Regions from separate parts of the Pseudoalteromonas sp. S2721 genome, predicted to be linked through region 1. Evidence: predicted binding sites of a transcription regulator. Region 1 holds the regulator's gene; each other region holds the start of a gene.

Region 1 (3,251 bases):
CCTTTTTAACCGCAAAATCAGGCACCCACCATGAATGAATTACATCGTCTGAAGTCATTAAAAAGCGAACTTTTTTATTGATAGGAAGTACTAGCGGTTTATCTACTTCAAGCAAATAATGTTCAGTTTTCTCTGCTTGGTTGTCTATTTGATCTTTAGGAGTAGATAGAATCGAGTAATAGGCAATGTCTTCACCCATGTACTCATAATGCCACTTCCACTGTGAGCCCGTCACTTTAATGGTGATATCGGCTTTAGAGGCATCTTCCATGGCAATTAAGGTTTTTGTGGCAGGCACAGCCATGGCGATTAAGATGACAAATGGAATGGCAGTCCAAAGTATTTCAACTTTTGTACTTTCATGAAATTGGGCAGGCTTGGCCCCTTTGGATTTACGGTGGTGTATTAAAGCCCAAAACATCACCGCAAATACGATGATGCCGATTACACAGCAGATAATAAATATCGTCATGTGTAACTCATAAACATTATTACTTATATCGGTCACCCCTTTACGCATATTGTATTGGCTGTTCGCCAATGCAAGTTCAGGAAGTGCAACCAATATAAGCCACAAGGCGTAACGCAGTTTACCCATGTGACGGCTCCTTTAGATGCTATTGCAAGACGCAAAGCGAAAAGGCGATACAGCAAGGTGCCCATTCGTTTTTCTTATTGTTCAGAGCGACTACGTATCATTTTGACCCACTTATGATACCGACCCCCTGTCTAACACCTCGCACATTTTTGTGTCTTTTTATTAATTAGGTGTTAATACAGTGTATTAACCAATTAGTTAAAAAATGACCAATAAGCAAGTTTTAATGATAATAAATGTTTATTTTGGTGCAGAAATAACAACTATAATCAGCGCGTTATTTAATGTTTAGGAGTAAAAACGAAATATAAAAAGAGAGGAAAACTGCGCCATATAAGGCTTTAAATGAAGAGTAAGGATTCACAAATCCTAATTAAGTAGTAAAATTTCAGCGGCGCACCAAATTGAGTCAATTTGGTGCACCAAATTGGGAACAGTTACATCCAATCAGCGTTACGAATAACCCCAACAGCTAACCCTTCGATGTTGAACGACTCGTGCTCAAGATCAACCTCAATAGGCGAAAACTCTTCGTTCTCAGCGTGTAAAAGTACTTTGCGACCCGCTTTTTCTAGACGCTTAACTGTTACATCTTCATCGACTCGAGCTACAACTACTTGCCCATTTTCAGCAACTTGTGTTCTGTGTACTGCAAGCAAATCGCCATCCATAATACCAATGTCTTTCATACTCATGCCATTTACACGCAGTAAGAAATCGGCAGCAGGTTTAAATAATGAAGGATCAACTTGGCAGTGACTTTCAACATGTTCTTGCGCCAAAATAGGTTCACCGGCTGCAACACGGCCAATTAAAGGTAAGCCTAATTGCTCTGGCTCATCTTCTTCAATTAACTGAATACCGCGACTCGCCCCAGGCTTCATTTTGATCATGCCTTTTTTAGCCAGTGCTTTTAGGTGTTCTTCAGCAGCGTTGGCACTTTTAAAACCTAATGTTTGAGCTATTTCAGCACGCGTAGGTGGCATGCCTGTATCTTTAATAAAGACTTTAATTAGTTCTAAAATTTGCGATTGGCGTTTAGTTAATGGGCGCATACAACTGGTTTTCCATACAGTACATTTAACTGTGAGTATATACAGTTATTTGAAAATCGCAAATTTAAATTAACCCCACCATATTGCTACAAAACTAACATTGAACCACACCGAAAGATGCCATAAGGTATTAGCTTTAATTAGCAGGCTAAGGAAACACAATGAGTATTTGGCACCACCCAATCACGTTAGAGCTTTGCAAAGAGCTAGAACAAGGGATCACCGGTCAAGGCACTTTAATGAAAACTATGGGCATTGAGGTGACTGAAATTGGTGATGATTATTTAATGGCAACTATGCCTGCTATTCCTGAGCATCATAACCCTATGGGTATGGTTCATGGCGGAGCAAACGTTGTATTAGCAGAGACAGTGGCAAGCTATGCAGCCAATTTCGTGGTTGATTTCAATAAGTTCTATGCTGTTGGCCAAGAAATTAATGCCAACCACATGAAAGCGTCACGCAAAGGAACGTTAACAGCAACAGCAAGACCGCTGCATTTAGGTAAGCGAACATCTGTTTGGGATATTAAAATTACCAATGCCGCAGGAGAGCTTTGCTGCGTATCAAGAATGACCGCAGCTGTTGTAGAGCGATAAATTCTGGCTATTTTTCGACAGGATAAATAGTAATTTCAATCCCTGCACCAATTGCTGAGATACGTAACAAGGTGTCGGCATGCAGGGGTTGGTTAAAGCATTTAGGCGAATTACCTGATTCAAAGCCTATATCAAATGTACGCTTTGAGCACGATAACCACTGTTTTAATGCATTGCGCGAGCATGACTCAATAAGCTCGCAAAGCTGGTTAATGGCTTTATCTGGAGAGCTGATATCTGCGGTTGCTTCAATACGTGCTAGTTGGCGGTATTCATCTTGGTCATAATGTAAAACCATGGCGTTTTTCTTCAAATCAGCAACAAGCGCACTAATATCGTGCTTTGATTCAAGCTCCAGATCTACATTTAAAAATTGAATTTCCGACATACTCTCGTTTTTACCCTCTATTGATATCGACTGAAACTTTAACTCAGTTTTGTATATATACCAAATCTAGAATACAGTTAATGCGACATTATGCCGCATTGGCAATCTAGCTAAACAACCTAAAATAGCGCCCACATAACAATAATAACGGGGTAATAATGAATAAACGCCTGTTTAAGTATGCTCGTAAAGGGCATAAATGGCTTGGCTACTTACTTGCTTTGCAGATCTTTTTTTGGCTCTTAGGTGGGCTGGTAATGAGCTCATTACCACTTGAAAAAGTGCATGGTAAGCATCTGGCTAATCGCAGTTTAAGTAGCCCATTTTTATTGTCGGACTACCCTGCTTCAATTGATAAAATAACAGCGCAATTTGAGCAAATCGAAGGTATTAAATATAGCCACTTTCTAAATACACCGATTATAGAAGTAACAACCTCTAGCGGTACATTCAACTTTGATGGTAGAACAGGTGCTAAAATGCCTGCACCGAGTAAAGCGCAAATCATTGAAAATGCGCAAGCTCACCTGCTTATTGACGCAAAAATAACGCAAGCGCAGTTATTAACAAAAGGGCCTAGAGAAGTCGGTCACAAAGCCAATGTTTGGCAA
Region 2 (3,251 bases), on a different contig from region 1:
CTAATGAACTTAAACGTACACATATTAACTTAATTATATTGGCAGGGTGTGCAGGCCTAGTTAAAAAGCACTCTTCAGTTAAGGCTTATGGCAAAGTGTATTCTATCTTTGAGCGCTCAGATCAGGTTGGCTCTTGCCAATTTTTAATTGATAGAAGTGACGTAACCAAGTTCGAAGAAATAAGCATTAATACAGGGCTCTCCCATGGCGCATTTTATAAACCAAAAGATGAGTGGCTGTTACCAATTAAGAAGTGGCTAAAGGATTAACTATGCCTTATTTACTGTTAGTTATTGTGATCAGTGTTTTGAGTGTGAGCTCTGTAAGCAATGCTGAGCCGTTTACTTTGCCACGTACTAATACTGTGTTACTTAAAGATAAACATACCAAAAACGAATACCCCATTACGATTAAATTGCCACGCAGCTACCAAAAGCAGAACCAGAAGCGCTACCCAGTTATTTACCTATTAGATGCAAACTACAGTTTGCCAATTGCCTCTGGTGCTAGTCGCTTTATGATGAATTCGGGGGCTATAGAGGAGGTAATTATCGTTGCAGTTGGATATCAAAAAGGTGTATCTGGGCTCAATAGCCGTATTTATGACTATACGCCATTTGAAGATAAAAATTGGCAGCGTAAAACAGGCGGAGCAAGTCAGTATCTAAATTACCTAAAACATACTGTATTGCCTCATATTGAGGCTCACTACAGAACAACCCAAAAAAGTACGTTAGTCGGTAACTCACTTGGCGGTTTATTTGCGGCTTATACCTTATTCACTGAGCCTTCGCTTTTTTCAAATTATATTATCGGCAGTCCTTCAGTGTGGTTTAAGCAGCACAGCCTGTTAGCTTTGCCTGTCGTACCTGCAGGTAAAGCAACTAAAGTGTACATTGGTATCGGAGAACTTGAAGAAAGTGAAGGTGAAAAAATGGTGTCGGGCGCAAGGCAATTAGCAGCTAAAATTAATAAACAAAGCGGCGCGCTGGTTACAACAAATTTATTTGTTATTCCTCAGGCACGCCATGCAACCGCATTCCCAACAACGATTACCCAAGCCTTAGACTGGATTTACCAGGTTAATGGTAACTAAAGAGCGTGACACTTTTTATATTTTTTGCCGCTCCCACAAGGGCACTCGTCGTTACGGCCTATTTTAATATCTGCAACTGGCGTTATATCACCGTCTAGGTAACGCCATAGGCCATCTTCTTTAATAAAACGCGACTTCTCGTGTAACTCACAATACAAGTTTTGATAAAAGTAATTAGCTTTAAATTCGACAAAACCTTCTTGATCGTTATGTTCAGTATCTAAAACACTTAGCTTGGTAAAACGGCAGCTATTAGCAAAATCTTTAATTTCGCGAACAGGGTTAGCGGCTTGCTGGCTTTGTGCATAGGTACTAAATACATATTTTGCATCTTTTAGTGCGTAAGCACTAAAACGAGAACGCATAAGTTGCTCTGGCGTATCAGCTTGGCTTGCACCTGTATGAAAAGGCTGGCAGCAAAGCTCGTAAGTCGATTCGCTGCCACAAGGACAAAGGGAGTGTGTGAGTGATGTCATAACAACTTACCTAAAACTATAAATTGTTATTTTAACAAGCCTATTGTGGCTGCGGTACTAAATTGTTTAATTGAGCGCTTTTTGTAAAACAATAAAATTTAGCAGATGCCTGCTCAAGGTTTAAGTTCATCGAATCAAGTTGATGATTGTTTACAATATCTGTCCATGTGATCACAGCAGCAAAATTACCGTTATGTAATGCTGAACTAAGAACGTACTCAAGATTAACTAAATGTTTTTGTCTGATCACAAGAAGTTTGCTGGTATCAATCGAACACGAATCTAATAATGCTTTACTAGGAACATGATCAGGAGCAATTAGCAGTGTCCATGCATTTTGGCTATTGTAATGATGCAATACTTTTAATAGCTCAAAGGTTGCTGAAATTTCGTCTTCAATTTGAATTAAATTAACAGACGCTTTGTCGTTATCTTGTTGATAGCTTTTAACTGTTCTTAAGGTAATTGGCTGTAACATAACTTTCACTCACTGGTTGTTTATACAGTATGTGTATACAGTAGTTTATACAGTATTTTTGCGCAAGTACTTTTTTGCTATTTTTTAACCAATGATTCAGTTTTATTTTAATAAAAACAATTTAATTGTTATTAAACAATGGTTTATTGTTTTGGTTTGAAGGTGGAAAAAGATGAAAAATTTACCATTAAATATATACAGTGTTTTATACAGTACTGTATAAACTGCTAAATTTTGATTCTATACAGGTGTTTTGCATAAAAAAGCCGGCATAATACCGGCTCTTTAGCTTTGCAATTTTGCTATTTATCTAAGTAGGTATTTAAAAACTCAAGGTATGCATTTGAGGCTTTTATGCGGTTTTCTTTTTTAGTAAAACCATGGCCTTCATCATCAAATAATACATATTCGACAGGCACACCATTTGCCTTTACAGCGGCAACAAGTTCATCGCTTTCAACTTGTAAAACGCGTGGGTCGTTAGCACCTTGGATCACCATTAATGGCTTGGTGATGTTTTTAGCATGAAATAGTGGCGAAATGGCACGGTGACGTTCACCGTCTGTCGCGGGGTCGCCCATTTCATCATACAGTGCCTTTTTAAAGCTTTCCCACCATGGTGGAATCGAGTTCAAGGTTCTAACCCAGTTTGTTACACCAAATATATTAATGCCTACTTTGAACTCTTCAGGTTCAAAGGCAAGTGCGGCGGCGGTCATAAAGCCACCATAGCTGCCCCCCATAATGCCAATTTTATCAGCATCAACCCAATCTAGGCTTTGCAGGTGTTTTTTACCGTAAACAATATCTTGTAAATCGTCAGTGCCGTGTTTTTTATCATCTAAATGGAAGAAGGTTTTACCATAGCCTGAGCTGCCACGGTTATTAACTGCAAAAATGGCATAACCATGATTGACTAGATGCTGCTGCATTGCACTATATCCTGTACGACTTTGGCCGCCAGGACCGCCGTGCACCCAAACTAAAGCTGGTACTTTGTTGTTGCTATTAGCTTGCTTAGGCTTATATAAAACCCCGGGGATCTCTAAACCATCAAAGCTTTTAAAGCGCACAATTGTGCTTTCAACCAAGTCATTTTGATTAATTGCATCACTTAATGTGTTGGTTAATTGTTTAGCTTTTGATTCACCGAGTTGCCACACAAATAGGTTACTTGGTGAGGTATCTGAATTTAAATAAA
Region 3 (3,251 bases), on a different contig from region 1:
TAACCTAGTAAAACTAGAATCTCGCCCCGTACCAGGAAATCCGTGGGAAGAAGTGTTTTATGTTGACCTCGAAGCAAACCTTGATGACTTACATGTTAAGCAAGCGCTTGAAGAGCTGAAAGAACACACTCAGTACACACGTGTATTAGGCTGTTACCAAAGTGAGTCTTTGCAGGCTGTTAGTGTGTAATAGCCTGCCTAGATATGACTAATGAAAAGGAGTCTGTCGACTCCTTTTTCGTATAATTTCATCTTAGATACTTGCACCCATAGCCCTGTCTAAGCATAATCTTGAAAACAATTTGAAATTGGATCTTTCATGAATTGGTTAGCAGAATTAGCAACTAAAAGAACACCTTGGTTATTACTAGCGTTTATTTCACTCGCATTTGAAGTCACAGCATTGTTTTTTCAATACAACATGGGACTTGAGCCATGCATCATGTGTATTTATCAGCGCACCGCTGTTTTAGGCTTACTTGCAGCGGGTGTGATTGGTGCGATTAACCCAAAAAGTATGGTTGTTCGCTTAGTCGCATTTGCCACTTGGGGTATCTCAGCAATTTGGGGTTACTTTATTGCTAAAGAACACATTGCAATGCAAAACAATACCGACCCGTTTGCATTTAGCTGTGCATTTGAACCTAACTTCCCAAGTTTTATGCCTTTGCATGAATGGATCCCTAGCTTCTTTGCTGCCACTGGTGATTGTGGCAATATCGATTGGCAGTTTGCTTCAATGAGCATGCCGGCATGGATGGAAGTGATTTTTGCAGCATTTTCAGTGGTATTTGTGGCTGTTTTAGTTAGCCGATTAGTGAGCAAAAAGTCGCTATAATGATTTATTTTTTTACTAGCCAAATCCCTACTTTAAAAAACTTTAAAGTAAGGCAACGCCAGCAGATTATTGCTCTTGCTTTAGCTCATTTAAGCCCGAGCAAAAAGATCATTTTATCGGTATGTAAGCTTGCCTTTTTAGCGCCATTATTTTTAGGTTTAGCTTACTTTGAAGGGTGGATGCTTATTCCTTGGTTGTTGTTAGCAGGTTTAAGTTACCCTCTTATCACAACACCTATCGAAAACATGTTCGCGTTAGCGCATTTAGACAAGGCTATCAATGAATTTAAACAGGGCGAATAACGCCCTGTATAGGTGATAACCTGCTATTTATAGTGTAATTTTCCCCTCAAGTTTAGCGAATAGCTTATCACCAATTCCTTTTACTTCTTTTAATTGTTCTAGCGACTTAAACGAGCCTTGCTTGGTGCGATGCTCGACAATCGCTTTCGCTTTTGATTCACCAATACCCGGTAATTGAGTTAGCTGCTCAATGCTGGCTTTATTAATACTCAGCTTTTGCATTTTAACTTGTGTTGCTTTGGTTGGTGTTTCGGCTGATACCTGTGTAGCAGGTAGTAATGCAAGAGTAGCGGCAAGTAAAATACTTGATAGTAATTTCATAATTTCCTCCATGACGCCCTTGTTTGGACTGATAGTTAGCGATTACCCAACACTCACTCCATCGCTTGTGTTTAACTTTGGGTAACATTTTAAATAAAGCTAATACACAAAGTATTGTCAAATTTACTAAATAAAAATTTTCTCAAGTTACTTGCAAAGTAAGGCTCGAAGCATTACTGTATATAAAAACAGTAATCTTAGCAGCGATTTTACGCTGCAATGCCAGGCTTAAATGCAGGAGAAATCATGGCTGTTGTTGTTAAATATGTTGTAGAAAGAAACGGAGTCGAGCGCATGACGTTTACTACTAAGAAAGAAGCTGATGCGTATGACAAAATGCTCGACATTGCTGAGTCATTAGAACTTATGCTTGAAAAAGTTGATGTACCATTAAGCGAGCAACAAATTGAGTCACTGGCGCTTGAAATGGCAAAAGAAAAAGACCAATTTATGGCGGTACTTAAAGGTGCAAAAGACGCTCCAGCTAAACCTAAAAAAGCAAAGTCAGACGATAACGTTGCTGATATAAAAGAAAAAGCGGCAAGCTAAACGCAAATTTAGATCATAAAAAAAGGGCAACATCCGTTGCCCTTTTTTGTGTTTAATTAAAAACTACAGTGACGATTCAACATCATCAAATAAGTCTGTAATTTCTTTTTTCGGCTCAGCCGTCATAAGGCTAACAACAACAATGGCTATTGTTGATAAAATAAAGCCAGGGACAATCTCATAAATGATTGCACTTAATGCTTGGCCATCAATAGTAATTGGCGCGTATATCCAAAACAGCACTGTTGCTGCACCAACAACCATGCCACTAATAGCCCCTTGTAAGTTCATGCGTTTCCAGTAAAGGCTCAGTAACACCAGTGGACCAAATGCTGCACCGAAACCAGCCCATGCATTACTTACTAAGTCTAAAATAGAGCTATTACGGTCATAAGCTAGGTAAATAGCAAATAAGGCAACTAAGATAACACTAATACGACCAACTAAAACCAGTTCTTTTTGAGATGCACTACGGTTTAAGTAAATTTTGTAGAAATCTTCAGTTAGAGAGCTTGAACACACTAATAACTGTGATGAGATAGTACTCATAATCGCCGCTAAAATAGCTGCCAATAAGAAGCCGGCAATTAAAGGATGGAAGATAAGCTCAGACAACACTAAGAAAATAGTTTCTTTATCATCAATAGGCATTTGGTTTTCAAGCATATAAGCAGCACCAAATAGACCAGTTAGCACAGCACCAATTGCTGATAGCGTCATCCACGACATACCCACACGACGCATGGTTGGCATATCTTTCACTGAACGTACAGACATAAAACGCACAATAATATGTGGCTGACCAAAATAACCAAGGCCCCATGCCATTGCTGAAATAATCGCTATAGTCGAACCACCTGCAAACCAATCCATCATATTAAGTGCATGAATTTCTGATTCTTTTGGTGAGCTTAATAATAAGTCATAGCGTGCATTGGCAAGTGTATCCATAACTGGCTGATCAAGCATGGTAAACGTCGCAATTGGCACAGCCAGCAGCGAGATAAACATGATACAACCTTGCACAAAGTCAGTCAGGCTCACGGCTAAGAAGCCACCAAACAAGGTATATAACACGACGACACCTGTTGTGATGTATAGACCCATTTCGTAGCTCATATTAAATGAGTTTTCGAACAACTTACCACCTGCAACAACACCTGATGAGGTATATAAAGTAAAGAAAACAATGATTACAATCGCAGAGATAACACGCAGAATATTCTTATTATCATCAAAGC
Region 4 (3,251 bases), on a different contig from region 1:
AGCGATCTGCTTCAATCATGGTTTACTCACAACATTGATTTTAGAGCTTCTTTAATTAGAACCTCAGTCGTCATATCTGGTTTGTTCACTGTTTTAACCGCTTTTTGTGCTTGCGGTAGCTTATAGCCTAATGCCACAAGTGCTGATACAGCATCATCAGCAGCATTATTTGCCACTAGGGTATCATCACTTGATGGCTCAATGACGGCATTATCGCTAAATGGTGTAAATAAGTCATTACCCCAATTTTTAAGCCGGTCTTTCATTTCGAGCACTAAACGCTCAGCCGTTTTTTTACCAACGCCCGGTAGTTTAACCAGTGTGGTCGCATCTTCATTATTAACACAACTTACAAATTGCTGCGCCGACATACCCGATAAAATAGCTAGACCAAGCTTTGGCCCTACACCATTGGCTTTTAAAAGCTCTCTAAATAAAGCGCGTTCGGTTTTGTTGTTAAAGCCAAATAATAGCTGGGCATCTTCACGTACCACAAAATGGGTATAAATAATCGCTTGCTCACCCACTGCCGGTAAATCATAAAAGCAAGTCATCGGCATTTGTACTTCGTAGCCTACACCACTTACTTCGATAAGAATTTCTGGTGGCTGCTTTTCAACAAGTAAGCCATTTAATCGACCAATCATATTACTTCCTTAATCGTCCTCTTACGGTTTTGCTCGCACTGCCCGCAAGTTTTATTAAATTTTGTTCTGAGTGTGCATGACAAATAGCAATTGCTAAAGCATCTGCGGCATCGGCTTGAGGGGTACCTGGCAGCTTTAAAATGTTTTTAACCATATGCTGTACTTGAGACTTATCGGCTCCGCCATTGCCTACAACGGCCTGCTTAATTTGCCTAGCTGAATATTCATAAACTGGCAGCTCTGCCATTGAAGCACCAACGATAGCAGCGCCACGTGCTTGGCCTAGTTTAAGTGCCGAGTCAGGGTTATGCGCCATAAACACTTTTTCGATAGCAAAACTGTCTGGGGAGAATTGCTCTACCAATTGACTGATCCCTTGGTAAATCATTTTTAAGCGTATCGGAAAATCGTGATCGGCCAATTTAATGCAGCCACTGCCTAAATAAGTGAACTTAGCACCTTGGTGAGCAATCACGCCGTACCCTGTTAATCGTGAACCAGGATCAATCCCTAAAATAATCGCCAACTAACTGACTCGTCTATTATCATTATTATCTGCGGTTAATAATGCCAGAGCACTGTATAAATTACCAGTAACCAATTGCAATTCATAAAAAATGCCCGCAATTGCGAGCATTTTATAGTCAACCTTAATTAAGCCATTTACGCGAGCGAGCGTAATAAGCCTTGGGTATTTTTTCGCATTGTGCGGGCTATCATCAAATAACCTAAACATGCCACAAATAAGCCCCCGACTGCTGGGCCAATAACCCAAATATGAGGGTGGAACTTACCTGCTAAATCGAACATTTGTTTTTGCACTATTAACAGAGCGATGTCACTGACAATGGCAGCCACTAAACCTGCAGTAACACCTAATAGTAAAAACTCATATAAGGTGGCATTTTTAATTAAGCGCCCTTTAGCACCTAAAGTTCGCAAAATAACAATCTCTTGCATTCGCTCACCCAAACTTGCTTGCACTTGTGAAATAAGTACTAAAGCGCCACAGGCAACCACAATCGCTAGTACAAAGCCAATCGCTAACGATACTTGCTCTATGGTTGAGCGAATTTGTTTAATGAAGCTTTCAACATCTATCACGTTAACCGTGGGGTATTGACGCATTAGCTCATTAAACTCTCGTTTTTTCTCTGCTTTTACATTCACTGATGAAATATAAGTAGCAGGAAAGCTCGCTAGCACATCAGGGCTTAAAATAATAAAGAAGTTTGGTTTAAGCGTTGTCCAATTAACCTTGCGCACACTGGTAATTTTTGCATCGAATGATTGTGCACCAATTAAGAAGGTAAGCGTATCGCCAATTTTTACATCAAGGCGTTCAAGCGTCGACTCTTCAACCGATGCCTCGGCTACTGAGTCTTCACTAAACCATGCACCGTCGATAAGCTCGTTTTGATTAGGCAAGTCTTTACGCCAAGTTAGGTTTAACTCACGGCCAATACCAGAGCGGGCTTCTTCATCTTTCTTTTCGTTGTCTTCTTGCGATACTTCGCGGGCAACCAACTCGCCATTAACTGCGTTTACACGGCCACGCACAACCGGATAGAAATCAGACGTTGGCATATCGTTTTGCGCTAAGAAGCTAGTAATAGGCTCTAACTCTTGCTCAGTAATGTTCACTAAAAATGAATTAGGTGCATTTTCAGGAAGCTGAGACTGCCAGTCCGAAATCATGTCGTTCTTAAGTACAATTAAAAACAGTAATAACTTGATAGCCAAAGCAAAGCTAATTAATTGCACAGCATTCACATTGGCACGCTTTTGAATTGACGCAATCGCCAATGACCAACTGTTGCCTGGACTCAAGCCAAGTTTGCGGCCCCCACCAAAAATAACCTTCGATAAAGCAAATAACACCGCAATTAAAAATGCCGTCGAAAGGAACAAAATTGCACTAATTTTGATGTTGTTACTAAATAACCACATCAGTAAAAACACAGTAAGCGCCGACATAGTAAGGTGCACTTTACTTACTAATAAACGGTCGCCTAAATTACGGCGAAGTACACGTAGCGGCGGAATATCAAATAAATCGAGTAGCGGTTTAATTGAAAACATAACCGCACAAATCACACCTGTGCTGATCGCAATAATCCAAGGTTTTGCCGATGCGCTCGGCAGTGCTGTGCCCATGGTTTGTGCCAAATAATCCGTGGCAACCGCTTGTAAACCATAACCAATCAATAAACCGACAATCACCGACATTGAACACACAAGGCTCAAATGTAATAAATAGATTTTACGGATCATAGCGCGGCTACCGCCAAGCGTTTTCATCATAGCAACTGGGTCGTACTGACGCTCACAATAACGTTTTGCCGATACCGCAATAGCAACAGCTGCTAAAATAATGCCTAGCAAACCAGCTAACAATAAGTAACTCTCGGCACGATTTAAACTATTAGAAATAGGTGACTGGCGGTCTTTAACACCATACCAACGCTGGTTTTCTTTCATCTGTGGTTTTAACCACGCATAGAAGGTATCTAAATTGTCTTTGTCGCCAGCATAAAGTTGGCGGTAAAACACCCGGCTGCCCGGCTGAATTACCTCTGTAACAGCAATGTCTGCTTCATTAAT

What was found. The regulator LexA, encoded in region 1, represses DNA repair genes until DNA is damaged. The targets are predictions, from matches to a motif close to TACTGTATNNNNATACAGTA.
Region 2: the regulator LexA is predicted to act here: its motif matches at 2,074-2,093, upstream of CWC02_RS16130 (SulA-like leucine-rich domain-containing protein).
Region 3: the regulator LexA is predicted to act here: its motif matches at 1,636-1,655, upstream of CWC02_RS12730 (YebG family protein).
Region 4: the regulator LexA is predicted to act here: its motif matches at 1,224-1,243, upstream of ruvC (crossover junction endodeoxyribonuclease RuvC).

The regions. Positions count from the first base shown of each region.
Region 1 is NZ_PNCZ01000028.1:85,609-88,859, forward strand. Features, by position in the region: gene coxB (cytochrome c oxidase subunit II) at 1-598, opposite strand, end outside; gene lexA (transcriptional repressor LexA) at 1,036-1,653, opposite strand; gene CWC02_RS11960 (PaaI family thioesterase) at 1,815-2,252, shown strand; gene CWC02_RS11965 (hypothetical protein) at 2,260-2,640, opposite strand; gene CWC02_RS11970 (PepSY-associated transmembrane domain-containing protein) at 2,799-3,251, shown strand, end outside.
Region 2 is NZ_PNCZ01000042.1:52,483-55,733, reverse strand. Features, by position in the region: gene CWC02_RS16145 (alpha/beta fold hydrolase) at 1-269, shown strand, start outside; gene CWC02_RS16140 (alpha/beta hydrolase) at 272-1,096, shown strand; gene CWC02_RS16135 (YchJ family protein) at 1,093-1,572, opposite strand; gene CWC02_RS16130 (SulA-like leucine-rich domain-containing protein) at 1,613-2,050, opposite strand; gene CWC02_RS16125 (S9 family peptidase) at 2,353-3,251, opposite strand, start outside.
Region 3 is NZ_PNCZ01000030.1:30,249-33,499, forward strand. Features, by position in the region: gene CWC02_RS12710 (chorismate mutase) at 1-190, shown strand, start outside; gene dsbB (disulfide bond formation protein DsbB) at 320-838, shown strand; gene CWC02_RS12720 (DUF6170 family protein) at 838-1,140, shown strand; gene CWC02_RS12725 (ComEA family DNA-binding protein) at 1,168-1,461, opposite strand; gene CWC02_RS12730 (YebG family protein) at 1,708-2,010, shown strand; gene putP (sodium/proline symporter PutP) at 2,074-3,251, opposite strand, start outside.
Region 4 is NZ_PNCZ01000001.1:1,141-4,391, forward strand. Features, by position in the region: gene ruvB (Holliday junction branch migration DNA helicase RuvB) at 1-19, opposite strand, end outside; gene ruvA (Holliday junction branch migration protein RuvA) at 27-647, opposite strand; gene ruvC (crossover junction endodeoxyribonuclease RuvC) at 649-1,173, opposite strand; gene CWC02_RS00020 (ABC transporter permease) at 1,311-3,251, opposite strand, start outside.